Regions from separate parts of the Pseudarthrobacter sp. C1 genome, predicted to be linked through region 3. Evidence: riboswitches for the same ligand, from Rfam matches in the RefSeq annotation. Region 3 holds a riboswitch; each other region holds the start of a gene.
The links. Region 3 has a riboswitch for thiamine pyrophosphate ahead of U7114_RS12725 (ECF transporter S component). Riboswitches for the same ligand answer to the same signal wherever they lie in the genome.
Positions count from the first base shown of each region.

Region 1: it holds a riboswitch for thiamine pyrophosphate, as region 3 does, so the genes downstream of both, thiD (bifunctional hydroxymethylpyrimidine kinase/phosphomethylpyrimidine kinase) here and U7114_RS12725 (ECF transporter S component) in region 3, are expected to answer to the same signal.
Region 2: it holds a riboswitch for thiamine pyrophosphate, as region 3 does, so the genes downstream of both, thiC (phosphomethylpyrimidine synthase ThiC) here and U7114_RS12725 (ECF transporter S component) in region 3, are expected to answer to the same signal.

Region 1 covers NZ_JAYESK010000004.1:63,492-68,742, reverse strand. The annotation lists gene proB (glutamate 5-kinase) at 1-61, opposite strand, end outside; gene obgE (GTPase ObgE) at 51-1,640, opposite strand; gene rpmA (50S ribosomal protein L27) at 1,757-2,020, opposite strand; gene rplU (50S ribosomal protein L21) at 2,082-2,390, opposite strand; gene thiD (bifunctional hydroxymethylpyrimidine kinase/phosphomethylpyrimidine kinase) at 2,654-4,201, opposite strand; TPP riboswitch at 4,191-4,288, opposite strand; gene U7114_RS07930 (Rne/Rng family ribonuclease) at 4,418-5,251, opposite strand, start outside.
Region 2 covers NZ_JAYESK010000002.1:17,395-22,645, reverse strand. The annotation lists gene U7114_RS02800 (alpha/beta fold hydrolase) at 1-394, shown strand, start outside; gene thiC (phosphomethylpyrimidine synthase ThiC) at 399-2,219, opposite strand; TPP riboswitch at 2,214-2,321, opposite strand; gene U7114_RS02790 (amidohydrolase family protein) at 2,401-3,483, shown strand; gene U7114_RS02785 (VOC family protein) at 3,583-4,458, shown strand; gene U7114_RS02780 (hypothetical protein) at 4,623-5,063, shown strand.
Region 3 covers NZ_JAYESK010000006.1:244,772-250,022, forward strand. The annotation lists gene U7114_RS12710 (hypothetical protein) at 1-187, shown strand, start outside; gene U7114_RS12715 (energy-coupling factor transporter transmembrane component T) at 201-1,001, opposite strand; gene U7114_RS12720 (ABC transporter ATP-binding protein) at 998-2,554, opposite strand; gene U7114_RS12725 (ECF transporter S component) at 2,554-3,177, opposite strand; TPP riboswitch at 3,242-3,382, opposite strand; gene U7114_RS12730 (heme-degrading domain-containing protein) at 3,469-4,011, shown strand; gene U7114_RS12735 (DUF4383 domain-containing protein) at 4,139-4,708, shown strand; gene U7114_RS12740 (iron-containing redox enzyme family protein) at 4,695-5,251, shown strand, end outside.

The DNA of each region.
Region 1 (5,251 bases), on a different contig from region 3:
CGAGCACGCTCCTGTCCACGGACCGCGCCAGCGGCACCGCAGCTGCCGCCCTAGAACTCATCGCCTGCGTCCAGTCCACTCTCCTTGAGCGGCTTGGCGACCCGGCGGCTGCTCACGGACTCGGTCCAGATGCCGGCCTTGCGCTCGGCTTCAAGTTCGGCGCGGGCGGCCGCCCTGGCGTCCTTGCGTTCCTGCTGCTCTTCACGTTTCTGTCCGCGCGTGGGGCGGTCGCCGATATCGGCAAACCGGACGTCGGTGCCGCGCGGCGAGGCCAGCAGTTCCGCACCGGCCATCATGGTGGGCTCCCAGTCGAAGACAACGCCGTCATCCTCGCCAATAACAACTGTGTCGCCGGGCTTGGCGCCCTGCTTGAACAGCTCCGTCTCCACGCCGAGCTTTGCCAGGCGGTCAGCGAGGTAGCCGATGGCTTCCTCGTTGGTGAAGTCCGTCTGCTTGACCCAGCGCACCGGCTTTTCGCCCAGCACGCGGAACAGCGGCTCAAGGCCCTTCTCTTCCCGGCGGATCCGGAAGCCTGCTTCATTGACCGCGCGGGGCTTGATGACAACGGGCTGCACCTTGGGCGGCGCAGCAGCCACCGCGTCCCGGGCCGCCTGGACGATTTCGGCCATGGCAAAGCCCAGCTGGCGGAGGCCCTCGTGGCTAGTTGCCGAGATTTCAAAGACCCGGTAGCCGCGGGATTCCAGTTCGGGGCGGACGAACTCGGCCATGTCCTTGCCGTCCGGCAGGTCCACCTTGTTCAGTGCCACCAGGCGGGGGCGGTGGTTCAGCGGAACCACTTCACCGTCCTGGCCCGCGTAGCTCATGTCCACGGCGTACTTTTCGAGTTCGGCCTCGATAACGGCCAGGTCCGAGAGGGGGTCCCGGTCAGCCTCCAGCGTTCCGCAGTCCAGGACATGGACCAGCGCCGCACACCGCTCCACATGGCGGAGGAAGTGGTGTCCGAGGCCCTTGCCCTCACTGGCGCCTTCAATCAGCCCCGGTACGTCTGCAATGGTGAAGCGGACATCCCCGGCCTGCACTACGCCCAGGTTGGGAATCAGGGTGGTGAACGGGTAGTCGGCGATCTTGGGCCGCGCCGCGGACATGGCGGCGATAAGGCTGGACTTGCCGGCGGACGGGAAACCCACCAGGGCAATATCCGCAATTGACTTCAGTTCCAGCACAATGTCGCTGGACTCGCCTTCGATGCCGAGGAGGGCAAAGCCGGGAGCGCGGCGCTTCTGCGAAGAGAGCGCGGCGTTGCCCAGGCCGCCGATGCCGCCCGCCGCAGCCACGTACTCGGTGCCTTCGCCCACGAGGTCGGCGAGGACGGTGCCGTCCTTGGACTTGACCACCGTGCCGTCCGGAACGGGCAGGATGAGCGTCTCGCCGTTCTTTCCGCCGCGCCAGTCCCCCATGCCCGGGCCGCCGTTGGTGGCGTGGCGGTGGGGCGCGTGGTGGTAGTCAAGGAGCGTCGTGGTCTGGTGGTCCACGCGAAGGATCACGTCGCCGCCGTTGCCGCCGTTGCCGCCGTCGGGACCACCCAGCGGCTTGAACTTCTCACGGTGGACGGAGACGCACCCGTGGCCGCCGGTACCGCCGGATACGTGCAGTACTACCCGGTCTACAAAGCTGGCCACGTGGATCTCCTCAGTGCTGTTTCCTGGACACCCAAGGGCGCCAAGACGATTGTAATGCGGTTAAAAGAACAGTGGAGCGGACCACATGGCCCGCTCCACCGCTTCAGAACTGGTTGTTACTCTGCAGCTGCAGCAGCAACGATGTTGACGACGCGACGACCGCGGCGGGTGCCGAATTCAACGGCGCCCGGGGTCAGGGCGAACAGGGTGTCGTCGCCGCCGCGGCCAACGCCGGCGCCCGGGTGGAAGTGGGTGCCGCGCTGGCGGACGATGATCTCGCCTGCGGAAACTACCTGGCCGCCGAAGCGCTTGACGCCGAGGTACTGTGCGTTGGAGTCACGACCGTTGCGAGTGGAGCTCGCGCCCTTTTTATGTGCCATCTGAAATGCCTGCCTCTAAATTCTGGGGAATCTGCTGAAAAACCTGAACAGTAACGGAAGGTTACTTGATACCAGTGATCTTGACCTTGGTCAGTTCCTGGCGGTGACCCTGGCGCTTCTTGTAACCGGTCTTGTTCTTGAACTTCTGGATCACAATCTTAGGACCACGGAGGTCCTGGAGGATCTCAGCCGTAACAGTTACCTTGGCCAGGTCAGCAGCGGCGGAGGTGACCTTGTCACCATCAACCAGGAGCAGTGCGGGCAGCTGAATGGTGCTGCCAGCTCCACCGGCGACGCGGTTCAGGGTAACGAAGTCTCCAACGGAAACCTTCTCTTGGCGGCCGCCTGCGCGGACAATCGCGTACACCACTTGGGAACTCACTTCTCTCGACGTTTATTACAAATTTGCGTGCGGAACCCGGTTCCATAATTGGTTGGGCTCTCGCTGTGCCTCAACGCCGTGGGGTCATAACCCAAGTGTTGGCGTAAGCACCGAAGATCTAGAATACGCTAGTTTTGGCTTCGGCCGCAAATGAGGCTGGTTCCGGCGGGTTGTCTGTGATAGGTACCACAACACATTTCCTTGGCCGGGGGGTGCCCCACCATAGTACCGGCGCGGCGGCCGTCCGGACGTCAGGAATGAAGGCGCGGCGCGTCGAAAAATTCAACTTCCAGGCGGCAGGACTGCCTGAATGCCGTGGCCATGGCATCCTTCTCATGCGCCGGAGCGGTGCGCCCCGCACTGTCCACAATGGCAACCGCCCTGCGGGTGGCCGCGGCGAAGTCCTCATCCGCGTATGTGCGCAGCCACTCCGCGTAGGGATGGCCCGCCGGCTCCCCGGCAGCCACGAACTGTGCGTGGAGCGTTTTGCCCACCTCCGCGTACAGCCAGAAGCAGGGCAGGACGGCTGCCGCCAGCACGGCATAACTGCCCGACGCCGATGCCGCCACCAGGTGGTCCACGTAGGACTTGGTTACGGGTCCCAGCTGCGGCTCAACGGTCCGGGTACTGAGCCAGGAGCGGTGCAGTTCAGACTCGACCTCCAGGCATTGCGCGGCGGAACGTGCCCAGAAGAGTTGCTCTGCCTCGGTGGGGGCCAGGGCACTTGTCCGCGCGAGCACCCGTGAATAACCGTTGAGGTAGATGGCGTCCTGGGCCAGGTAGTAGCCAAACTGTTTCTCGGCCAGGTCGCCGGAGGCCAGGTCCCGGATAAACGCCAGGGAATAGATGGCTTCCAGGTGCTCCTCCGCTTCAGCCCACAGCCGCGCCGCGAAGCTGCCTTCAGCAGGCTCCGGCTGAAGGTGGTGGAAGTGGTGGACTGGTCCGTTGCCCGTACCCACCTCCAGCGACTCCGAGGCCTCCAGCGCGCCGGACAGCCAGGGCTTGACCTCCCGGAGGGCTGCCTCCCAGTCCCCCAGCCGCACCTGGACTGTGGCCATGGCTGATGACAGTGAACAACCGGTGCCGTGGCTGTTCAGCGTTGCCACCCGCTTGCCCGGGACCACCACCACGTCCTGGCCAGGCGTGCCTGCAGTGTTGACAAGGGCGTCGGGGCATTCGTCCCCGGCCAGGTGTCCGCCCTTCACAAGCACCGTCGCCCCGGTGGCGGAAGAGAGCTCGCGGCCCTGTTCCAGGGCGCCTTCCCAGCTCTCCTGCACGTTCCCGCCCACGAGCATGGCAAGTTCAGCCAGGTTGGGCGTGATGAGGTGCGCCAGCGGCAGCAGTTCGCGAAGTGCGGCTTCGGCGGATTCCTGCAGGAGCCGGTCACCGCTGGTGGCCACCATGACAGGGTCCAAAACCACGACGCCGGGACGGACTTTTTCGAGCCACGCCCGGACAGCTTCGATCACCGCGACATCACCCAGCATCCCGATTTTCACGGCGTCGATGCTGATGTCCTCACTGAGCGCGTCAAGTTGCCGGGTGAGGAAGGCAGCAGGGGGAACGTGGACGCCTCGTACGCCGCGGGTGTTCTGTGCGGTGAGGGCAGTGATGGCGGCCATTCCGTAGCCGCCGTGGGCCGCGATGCTTTTCAGGTCCGCCTGGACGCCGGCTCCGCCGGACGGATCCGAGCCCGCGATCGAGAGGACCCGGGGCACGTTCCGCCGCTGGCCGGACTGTGCTGCAGGGGCAGGGGCGCCCTGAGGGGTGGCAGCGGGCAATTCGAGAGTTGAAGACAAGAGACATCCCTTCGCCGGTGCTAGCCGGACAGGTTCAACGGGTGTGGATCTCAGCCGGCTCTGTGCGCGGCACCCCGTGTCGGTTCACCAGCCTAGCTTTTTTGCGGTACGCAGGGCGAAGGTGACGCAGTGCGACTGGTGCGGCCTTAAATGCCGGATGCCCGGCCGTCCACACGTGGTGGGCGGCCGGGCATCCAGCGTGTCGCGTGCCGTGGCCTAGAGTTCCGAAGCGGGAACCCCGACACCCAGGATGATGGGCTCCGCGGCAGGCTTGGCGTTGCCTGGCGCAGGGGCACCTGCCTGGTCAGCTTCCGGCGCCTTTGCAGAGTGTGAATGCCCTGCCGCCGCGGCGGGGACATTCTCGTGCTGCTCGACGGAGGTCTCGTTGGCCGCACCCTGGGCGCGGCTGGCGCTGCGGTTGCGGCGCGCCCGGCGCGGGCGGGACTGTTCCAGGGTGTGGTCGGAATAGTCCTTTTCGCGCAGCGCATGGGCAGCCTGCAGCGGCTCAGGCCGGACCTGCGGCGACTCCGCCTGCGGTGCCTGGACGTGCTGCGGTGCCCGGACCTGCTCCGGTTCCCGCTGCTCCTTTTCCGGCGCCCGCCGTTCGGGCTGACCGGCTGCGGCTTCCGCGGCAGGGGCAGGCTCACCGAGGTGGGCGAAGGCTTCGGCGAGCCGGTCCAGCGTCAGGGCCGGCTTCGGCTGCTGCTCCTCCGCGTGCTCCACGAACGGCAGGGCAACCTTCTCCCCGCCAAAGGTGAGGACGGCGGCAGGCCGGGAGGCGTCGCCGTCGTGCTTCTCAGGTTCCGCCGGCTGGACCTGCGGAGCCTGCCGGGCCGCGGCTACCTCATCGTCGTGCAGGTGGGCGGCGTGTGCTGCCGCAGCAATATTGGCAAGGGCAAGCCTGGTGGCTTCGGCCTTCGCGTGCCGCTCGGCGTCCGTGGGGTCGGGGTGGACCGTGTGCACGTGGAGGGCGGCTGCAGGAGCAGCGTCCACCTGCTGGCCGCCGCGGCCACGGCGGCGCTTCCGGTCAGGACGGACGCCGGGCTGGCT
Region 2 (5,251 bases), on a different contig from region 3:
GGCGACGGCGGCGCACATTGCGCTGATGAAGCCGCTCCTGGACGTCCGGCACCAACTCGGCGACGAGGACTTCCAGCGGGAATTCGTGCGCCGGGTCTACGCCACGGACCTGCAGCACCCGGTCACCGTGGAAGAGAAGCGGTCCGCGCGGCGGCTCCGGCTGCAGGTGCCGTCGTGGGAAGCTCCGCTGCACATCGTGCCGGGCGTGCCTACGCTCGTCCTCACGGGCGGCTGGGAGCCGCTCTACGAAGAGATCGCGGGCTACCTCCGGGAGACCGGCGCCCTCCACCGCACTGCGGCGGGAGGGCACCGGCCCCAGGATTCAGTAGAGGGGGACCGCATCATCCGCTCGTTCATCGGCGATGCCAGCCGGGTCCGGGCACGCGCCTCCTGACGCCCTAGCTTCCGGCGGCAACACGGGGCTCCGGCAGGTACACCTTGCCGCCGGCCGCCCGGAATTCCTCGCTTTTCCCCTTCATCCCCGCGGCCGCCGCCAGGGCCGCCTGCGACTCCGCCGAGCCAAATTCGTCCCGGATGTCCTGGCTGATCCTCATGGAGCAGAACTTGGGACCGCACATGGAACAGAAGTGCGCGGTCTTGGCAGGTTCTGCGGGCAGGGTCTCATCATGGAAGGCTTCCGCCGTGACCGGGTCCAGGGACAGCGCGAACTGGTCGCGCCAGCGGAATTCGAAGCGTGCCTTGGACAGCGCATCATCGCGCTCGTGCGCCCCCGGGTGGCCCTTGGCAAGGTCTGCCGCGTGTGCGGCGATCTTGTAGGTGATCACCCCGGTCTTGACGTCGTCCTTGTTGGGCAGCCCCAGGTGTTCCTTCGGGGTGACATAGCAGAGCATGGCAGTGCCGTAACGTGCGATCTCCGTGGCACCGATGGCCGAGGTGATGTGGTCGTAGCCCGGTGCAACGTCGGTAACCAGGGGCCCGAGTGTGTAGAACGGCGCACCCTTGCACAGCTCCTGCTGGCGCTCTACGTTCTCGCGGACCAGGTGGAACGGGATGTGCCCCGGACCTTCCACCATCACCTGCACGTCGAATTCCCAGGCGCGCGCCGTCAGCTCAGCCAGTGTGTCCAGTTCGGCGAACTGGGCAGCGTCGTTGGCATCCGCCGTCGCCCCTGGCCGCAGCCCGTCACCCAGGGAGAAGGCGACGTCGTACTTCGCGAAGATTTCGCACAGCTCATCGAAGTGCGTGTAGAGGAAGTTCTCCTGGTGGTGGGCCAGGCACCAGCCTGCCATGATCGAACCGCCGCGGGATACGATGCCTGTCACCCGGTTGGCTGTCAGGGGCACGTAACGCAGCAGGACGCCGGCGTGGATGGTCATGTAGTCCACACCCTGCTCGCACTGTTCAATGACGGTGTCGCGGAAGATCTCCCAGGTAAGGGCATTGGCTTCCCCGTTGACCTTCTCGAGGGCCTGGTAGATGGGGACGGTGCCGATGGGGACGGGGGAGTTGCGGAGGATCCATTCGCGGGTGGTGTGGATGTCATCGCCGGTGGAAAGGTCCATGACGGTGTCGGCGCCCCACTGCGTTGCCCACTGCAGTTTGTCCACCTCCTCCGCGATGGAACTGGTAACGGCCGAGTTGCCGATGTTGGCGTTGATTTTCACCAGGAAGGCCTTGCCGATAATCATCGGCTCGGACTCGGGGTGGTTGATGTTGCTGGGGATGATGGCGCGGCCCGCGGCCAGCTCGCTGCGGACCAGTTCAACATCGCAGTTCTCGCGCAGCGCCACAAAGCGCATCTCCGGGGTGATCACGCCCTGCCGCGCGTAGTGCATCTGCGTCACGGTCCTGCCGTCGACGGCGCGGCGGGGCACCGGGCGCGCTCCCTTCCACTCGGCGCTGGCGGCGCCGCGGCGGACAGCCGAGCGGCCGTCGTCGAGCAGGTTCCGTTCCCTGCCGCTGTACGCCTCGGTGTCTCCGCGTGCTTCGATCCAGTCCGTCCGGAAGGGAGGGAGGCCGATGACGGGGTCGCTGCCAGGTCCTGCCGTCCGGTAGGTCCGGAACGGCCTGTTCGGCGTCCCGTTCGGGGAAGGTTCCAGCGCAATCTCCGTCACCGGGACCCTGATCCCCGTGCCGGCATCCTCAAGGTAGGCCAGTGAATGGGATTTCAGGGACTGGGTCACCGTTGGCTGGTTGCCGGCTGCTCCCATGGCCGGACGGTCTTGGGCAGGGTTCAGCTGTGCATTTTGTGTACTCAAGGAATACTCACTTCCTTCGCCGGCATTACCCGGACAGGTTCAACGGTCGCAGGCTGCGTCAGCCCGATCTCAGCCCCTGCAGGGGCACCCGTGTGGTCAAGATGTAAGCTACCACACGCCCCCGGAAGGGCGGTGTCACATTTGCGGGTGCTAGCCTGACCGGGCATCGAAAGGAAGCCCGATGGCAGACATCATTCACTTTCGCGGACCCGTCCTGACCGCACCGGACCGGGTACGCCATGGACTCTGGTCGGTGGACGGCAGCCTCACGTTCAGCCGGCCAACTGCCCTTCCGGCGCGGGAGCTCGACGGCTGGGTGCTGCCGGGATTCGCTGACGCCCACTGCCACATCGGACTGGGCCCCGCCGGCCCGGTCGAACCCGCCCTTGCACGGGAACAGGCGCTGGCTGACCTCAACGCCGGAACCCTGCTGGTCCGCGACGCCGGCTCACCTGCCGATACCCGCTGGATGCAGGGCGGCCGGGACTTTCCGGTGCTGATCCGTGCAGGACGGCATGTGGCCCGCACGCGCCGCTACCTGCGCGGCTTTGCGGCGGAGGTCGAACCCGACGGGCTCGTGGAGGCCGTGCGGAAGCAAGCACGCGACGGCGACGGCTGGGTCAAACTGGTGGGCGACTGGATCGACCGGAGCGCCGGCGACCTCGCGCCCTCCTTTCCTGCCGCCGTCGTCCGTGACGCTGTCCAGGCTGCCCATGATGAAGGTGCCCGGGTCACGGCGCATTGCTTCGCCGAGGACACCCTGGACCAGATGCTGGACGCCGGCATTGACTGCATTGAGCACGCCACGGGGCTGCTGCCCCGCCACCTGCCCCGGTTCGTGGAGCAGGGCGTGCCGATCGTGCCCACGCTCATCAACATCGCTACCTTTCCTGACATAGCGGAGCAGGCAGACGCCAAGTTTCCGCGCTACGCCGCCCACATGCGTGCCCTGTGGGAACGCAGGCTGGAACGGGTGGCGGAGGCCCATTCCGCCGGCGTACGCATCTTTGCCGGGACGGACGCAGGCAGCGTGGTCCGCCACGGGAGGATCGCAGATGAGATCCTCGCCCTGCACGGGGCCGGCCTGCCCATGCCTGCGGCCCTGGATGCCGCCTGCTGGGCAGCCCGCACGTGGCTGGGAGCGGACAACCTGGAGGAAGGCGCGCGGGCCGACGTCGTGGTGTGCCGCGAAGACCCGCGGACCACCCCGGAAACGATCAGGGCGCTGGAACACGTGGTGCTGGGCGGCCGCATCATCCGCTGAGTTATTTGAGGCCGCCACTTGGAATAAATTGAAGCTTCAAGTAATTTTAATATGTGACAGGCCGCCGACGGGACGGCCTCCAATACAAGGAGCCTTCAAATGACCGACGCAGCCGCCCGCCAGGATCTCCTTCCTGCCGACCTCGCCATGGGCACCGTGATGCTCAAGGTGGGCGACATGAAGGTCATGACCGATTACTACCAGCGGGCCCTCGGCCTGGAGGTCGTCGCGGAGCAGGACGGCGGGCTCTACCTCGGCCGGCTGCAGAAACCGCTGGTGCACCTGGCTCCCGCTCCGGGCCTGACGCTTCCGGGCCGGGGAGAGGCCGGCCTCTTCCACACCGCGCTCCTGTTCGAGAACCAGGCAGACCTGGCCGCGACCATCGCCACGGCCGCGCAGTTTGAACCCCGTTCCTTCACCGGCAGCGCAGACCACCTTGTCAGCGAGGCCTTCTACTTCACCGACCCCGAAGGCAACGGGATCGAACTCTACTGGGACCGGCCGCGCAGCAGTTGGTCCTGGAACGGCACTGACGTGGTGATGGACAGCCTGGCCCTTCCGCCGCAGCGCTATTTGGAGCAGCACCTCACTGAGGAGTCCCTGGAACGCCAGCGGGGAACCGTTGCGGGCGTGGGCCATGTGCACCTCCAGGTGGGCGACGTCCAGACCGCCCGCGACTTCTACGTGGGGACCCTCGGCTTCGAAAAGACCGCAGGCTGGCACGGCCAGGCCCTGTTCGTCTCGGCGGGCCGCTACCACCACCACATGGCAATGAACGTATGGAACAGCCGCGGCGCGGGGCCGCGCAAGGACACCCTCGGCCTGGGTGAGGTCCTCATCGAAGTGCCGTCGGGGGACGACGTCGGCGCCCTCGCCGACCGCCTCAAGGTTGCCGGTGTTGCCGCCCACCACACCGGAGCCGAACTCCGGTTCGAGGATCCGTGGCGCAACAGGATCCGGGTGGCAGTCCGCTGACCGGCGCCCCCCGGGCAAAGGTTGCGAACCCTGCGGTGGTTGGGCCGCCGACCGGCGTTGCCGGAAAACTCCGGCGGTCCCTGTACTAGGCTGAAACCGAACTGCCGGGCAGCGCGCGCTGCATCCCGGCGGGCCGCACCGTCAACGGAATGAGGGCACTTCCCATGGGCTTCACCGAAATCTTTGTTGCCACCCACGACGCCGCACTGAAGCGCGGCGGCATCCTGGACAAGGGCGGCAGCGCCCCTGCCGGCGACGCGGTCCGGATCCCGGGAATCAGCGACTTTGAAGTGGAACAGCTGGGCGACCTGGCCGGCACCGCCGTCCATGCCGGCGGGGCAGACTATGAGCTGACCATGGTGGACGTGGCGAGCGATTCGCTCCTTGCGGTTCCGCCCGCGATGGTGCGTGCCCTGGCCGACCTGCTCTCCTATGAAACCGAAGGGGAGGGCGACGTCCTCGACGACGTCGCTGAGCAGTGGGCGGCGCAGGATGACATGCCCTTCGATGCCGCCCAGGCGCGCACCTACGTGCGGCAGCTCGCTGAAATGGCCAGCGGAATCGCCGACTCGGAGCGCGCCGGCCTCTACGTCTGGTCCGCCTGAGCCGTTCCTGCCCCGTCTGTCCGGGCGCGGCGGGGCCGCGCCAGGACGTGTCAAGTCGAAATCCGAACGCTGATCTGGCACAATAAACAGGTACTCGATCTGCGTGGCCCCTCTCTCCGCGTCAGGATCCTGTCCTTCGAGCCCGCAAGTATGGCCCGCCCCACGGGTGCAGAAAGCCGGGTTCACCC
Region 3 (5,251 bases):
GGACCAGATTGTTGGAACTGTCAGCGGGTCGAGCAACCTTTACTCACTCCCGAGCTGGCTGGCAGGATCCCGGAACGCGTCAGGAGCAGCGATGGCCTGTTCGCATGCGCCCCTCACCGGCGGCGGCGAGGTGGAGTTGACCCAGTTCGTATCGCGGGGTTTCGACTACAACTATTCGTGCCCGTAAGCCTGGCCCGCTTTCAGGTCCCCAGCCACACCATGTTCCAGGTGCCCAACGAGACTGCGGCAAAAACCGCTGTTGCCGCCATCACCGCACCGCCGGCAAGCACCCACGCATCCAACACACTGTAGGTCGATTCGCGGGCCCACGTCCGGCGGCCGCCGCCAAAGCCGCGGGCTTCCATCGTCACCGCGAGCCGCGATGCCCGGCGGATCGCCTGGACCAGCAGCCCGAAACTCTGCCCCAGCGTCGCCTTCACGCGCTGCAGGGCGCTGCCGCGGGCACCCACCCCGCGCGCGCGGCGGGCCATCCCGATGGTCTGCCACTCTTCTGCCATCAGGCCCACCAGCCGCATGGCAGCGAGGGTTCCCAGCACGAACCGGTGCGGGAGGCGCGCCTTCTGCGCCAGCGCATCAGCGAGGTCTGTGGGGTCGGTGCAGCTCATCAGCAGAACTGCCGGCAGGGCAATCGCCAGCCCCCGCAGCATGAAGCCCACGCCCAGCTCCAGTGAGCCTTCGCTCATGGTCCAGATGCCGACGTCGATCAGCGTCTTTCCGCTGTCCGGCGCCAGGATGGAGGTGCTCCAGCCTCCCACTGCGGCGGCGAGGATCAGCGGCCAGCCGCGCTGCCACAGCAGTGCGAGCGTCAGGCCGGCCAGCGGAAACAGCAGGACCTCAAAGACCAGCGCCACCGATGCGGACACCCAGTCTATGGAGAGCGCAAGCACGGCCGTGATGAGGAAGACGGCGGCGAACTTGCTGAGGGGGTTCGCCCGGGTCAGCAGCGCGTTGTTGCCGCGAAGGTTCAGCTCCTGCCTCATGGTGCCGCCGGTTCCGCCGCGGCCATCCGCAGTTCCGTTCCACCCAGCGCCGCCGTGAATTCGGCGTCATGGGTCACGGAGACCACGGCGGTGCCGGCATCCAGCAGCTCGGACAGGAACGATGCCAGCTCCGCCCACGTGTTGGCGTCCTGGCCGAACGTAGGCTCGTCCAGGACCAGCACCTGGGGATGCGCGGCCAGGACCGTTGCCACGGACAGCCGCCGCTTCTCCCCGCCCGAAAGCGTGTAGGGGTTGGCATCCACAAGATGGGTAAGCCGCAGGCGCTCCAGCAGTTCGTCCACGCGCTCCTCACCATGGCCCAGGTGCCGGGGGCCAAACAGCAGTTCGTCCAGCACCTTCCCTGTGACGAACTGGTGTTCGGGTTCCTGGAACACGGTGCCGATCCGTTCGATGAGCTGATCGGCCTTCCACTTGTACGGGTCTATTCCGGCGCCGCGGCTCAGGTCCAGCGTGGCCGAAACCTTGCCGGCCACGGGCTCCAGGAGCCCGGCAAGCGTCAGGGCAAACGTGGACTTCCCGGCCCCGTTCGGCCCCGTGACGGCCAAGGCGTGCCCGGCCCGGACCTGCGCGGAAATACCTGCCTGCACGGGTACCGGCGGAACCTTCCGGAAGCCGCTGCGCCGCGCCCGTTCACGGGACACCGCCAGTTCCTCGGCAGCGAGCAGGAGGCCACCCGTCCCGCTGGCTGGATCCGCCGCACGCAGCCGGGTGTCCGGAACATAGCCGGGCACCCACACCCCGGCAGCAATCAGCATGCTCCGGGCCTCCCTGAGCACCTGGTCCGGCGGACCGTCCAGCAGCACGGCGTCCTTCGCGTCGGTGCCGGGCTGCAGCACCACGATCCGGTCCACCAGGTCCTTCCACACGGACACCCTGTGCTCCACCACCACCAGGGTGGCGCCGGTCTTGTCCAGGCACCGCGCCACGGCGTCGCGGACCTCCAGCACGCCGGCCGGGTCCAGGTTGGCCGTCGGCTCGTCCAGCAGGATCAGGCCGGGACGCATGGCAAGGATGCCTGCGAGCGCCAGCCGCTGTTTCTGCCCGCCGGAGAGTACCGAGGTCGGATGGTCCAGCGGGAGGTGGGAAAGTCCGACGTCGTCCAGCGCCTCGTGCACGCGGCTCCAGATGGCGTGGCGGGGCACGGCGAGGTTCTCGGCGCCGAAGGCGGCGTCGTCACCCACGCGCGACAGGACCACCTGCGTCTCGGGATCCTGCTGCATAAGGCCGGCGCGCCCGCGCTGCTCGCGGGGGGAGGCTCCGTCAACCAGCAGCGAACCCGACTCGTCGGAATCGCCGGCCGCGCCGCCGTCGTCGTTCACATCCCCCAGGACCCCCGCCAAAGCATGGAGGAGGGTGGACTTGCCGGCGCCGGAAGGCCCCAAAAGCAGCACCCGCTCTCCCGGACGGATGTCCAGGTCGAGGGCATGGACCGCCGGCCTGGTGCGCCCGGCATGCCGCCAGCCCCAGCCGCGGGCCGTGACGGCGGCGGGACGCACTGCGGTGGGCGCGCCCTGGCGGGAAGGTGCGGACATCAGGAGAAAACAGGCTCCGTAGCTGCCTTCCGCGACGCGAACGAGCTCAGGACCCCGGTCCTGGCCAGCCCCCGGGTGGCGATCCAGGACAGGGCGCCGGCGATGATCGCGCCGGAGATGGCGGTGAAGACGATGTACACCAGCTTGTCCCCGCCGGGGTAGGCGATGTTCCAGCCCCACGGAGCGAAGGAGTCGTTGAGGCCGCAGAAGAGACCGGCGGCGGCACCGGCCAGCAGTGCCACGGGCAGGTTGAACTTCCGGTACACGAAGATGGCGAAGATGATCTCGGCGCCGAGGCCCTGGACGAAGCCGGAGAACAGCACGGAAGCCCCGTACTGGGACCCCATGAGCAGCTCACCGGTGGCGGCTACCGTCTCGCAGAACAGCGCGGCGCCGGGCTTGCGAATGATGAGCATGCCCAGCACGGCCGGGATCATCCAGCCGCCGGCGATCAGGCCGGTCAGTGGCGGGTAGGTGGCGTTCATGGGGCCGGACACTGCGGCCGCGCCCTGGGACCAGGCCCAGAAAATGACGCCGCCGGCGATGGCAATGAGGGCCGCCACCACGATGTCCACGACGCGCCAGGACTTGCTGCTGGTCTTCTTGACTGCTGTTGTTGCCATGTGATCCTCCTGAGGAACAGGAGGGGAAAGTGGACGCGGCTGCCGGCACTGCTGCCGCTGCGCGCACTTCGAGAACTCGACTCCCTTGCGCCGGTACTAACCGGATCAGGTTCGAGGGTCTGCGGCTGCCCGCACTCTCAGCGCCCACCTGCGGATCCTGGCATTGCCAGTGATGGCCGACGGCGGCGCTCCCCTGTCGTTGAATGTTGCTTTTGCTTGAAATGATTCGTTGCAGAAATACCCTGTTGGGCGTTGTCCAGTTTACACCGCGGCGGGGGTAGATTGTGGGCCATGGCTGCCAATTCCCCGCATGTGACCGACTTCGACCCGGATTCCGATGCCATCCAGCCGGAGGGATCGCTGGCGGCACTGATCGCCCGGATTGAAGGCGAAGTCCGGGAACTGCAGTTTCCAGGCTTCTCCCTCGACGACTCCCTGAACCTGGGACTGCTCCTCGTGGAGCTGGGCAAGGAGCGCGGGCTGCCCATCGCGATTGACATCACGAAGGGCGGGCAGGTGCTGTTCCATGCGGCACTGCCCGGTGCGACGCCGGATAACGATCACTGGATCCGGGCGAAGCAGCGCACGGCGGCACGGTATGAGGTCCCCTCACTGCTGGTGGGATTGCGCGGCCGGCTTCGCGGCGGCCGGATCGAGGACCAGGGATGGTTCGACCAGGGCCGGTACGCGGCGCACGGCGGCTCCTTCCCGCTGTACGTCACCGGAGTGGGCGCCGTGGCCACCGTCACGGTTTCAGGGCTTCCCCAAGTGCAGGATCACGACCTGGTGGTCGAGGCCCTGCGCGAAATGCTCCACTCCGCGGGGGCGGACTGATGCCAAGGCTGGCGGACTGACCCACACTGCACGCACGTCCACCGGCAGCAGAAATACAAAGGCTGCTTAGCATTTATTAGTAATCATGCTTACTATGTTGTCTCCCGGGTTTTGAGGAGAACAGGACATGGCAGCAAGCACCCGCCTGGCGGGCCCACGAACACGCCTGCAAAAGGCCGCCCTCGGAACGGGAATAGTCTTCGTCCTTTTCGGCGTCCTGGGCTTCATCCCGGGCGTTACCTCCAACTATGGCTCGCTGGGCCTTGCCGGACCTGGTTCAGGGGCGCTGCTACTGAGCGTCTTCCAAGTGTCCATTCTCCTTAACGCGCTCCACCTGCTCTTCGGGATTGCAGGGGTCCTGATGGCGCGGACGCATCCCCAGGCCAGGAACTTCCTCATCTACGGGGGCGTAACCTACCTGCTCCTGTGGTTGTACGGCTTCCTTGCGGGCGACACCACGCCTGCCAACTTCCTCCCTGCGAACAACGCAGACGACTGGCTGCACCTGGCACTCGGCCTGGCCATGATTGCGCTGGCCATCATCCTGGCCGCCCGAGGCCCCGCCGTTCCCGCAGGCGTTGCCGGCAGCGACAGCAGCAACAGCGGCGACAACAGCAACCGGTCAGGAAGCCTCAGCGACGACGTCACGGAACCGGCACCAACGCCGCACCTGAAGGAGCACTATGAAAATCCCTGAAGCGCGCGGTCCTGCCAGCACCGCCTTGTTCGCCCTTCTCACGGAGGCGCCCGGCAGCCTTGGCACCCGCCCCTGCGGCCGCACCGCCGATGACCGAACCCTGGACGACGGAACAGCGGCGCTGCACCGGGCGGTCACCGGCCAGTTGGCTGCCACCCCGGACATCATTGGCGACGACGATCTCCAGCTGACGCTCTTCTGCCTCTACGAGCTCCACTACAGCGGACTCGAAGGCGTCAGCGATGAGTGGGAATGGGCGCCGGGACTGATCCAGGTCCGCCACCTGCTGGAAAAACCGTTCGAGTCAGCGCTCAGGCTGGCCGCCCGGGAAGCAGCCGGCGAACTGGAGCTTCCCGCGGCCTCGCGTCCCACCAGCGACGCCGTGGCCGATGTCCTGTTCAGCCTCGCAGCCCGCGACACCGGCCCCAGCCTCTCACGGTACGTGGCAAAGAAGGCCAGCCTGGACCAGCTCAAGGAATTCCTGATCCATAAGTCCATCTACCAGCTGAAGGAGGCGGATCCCCATACCTTTGCCATTCCCCG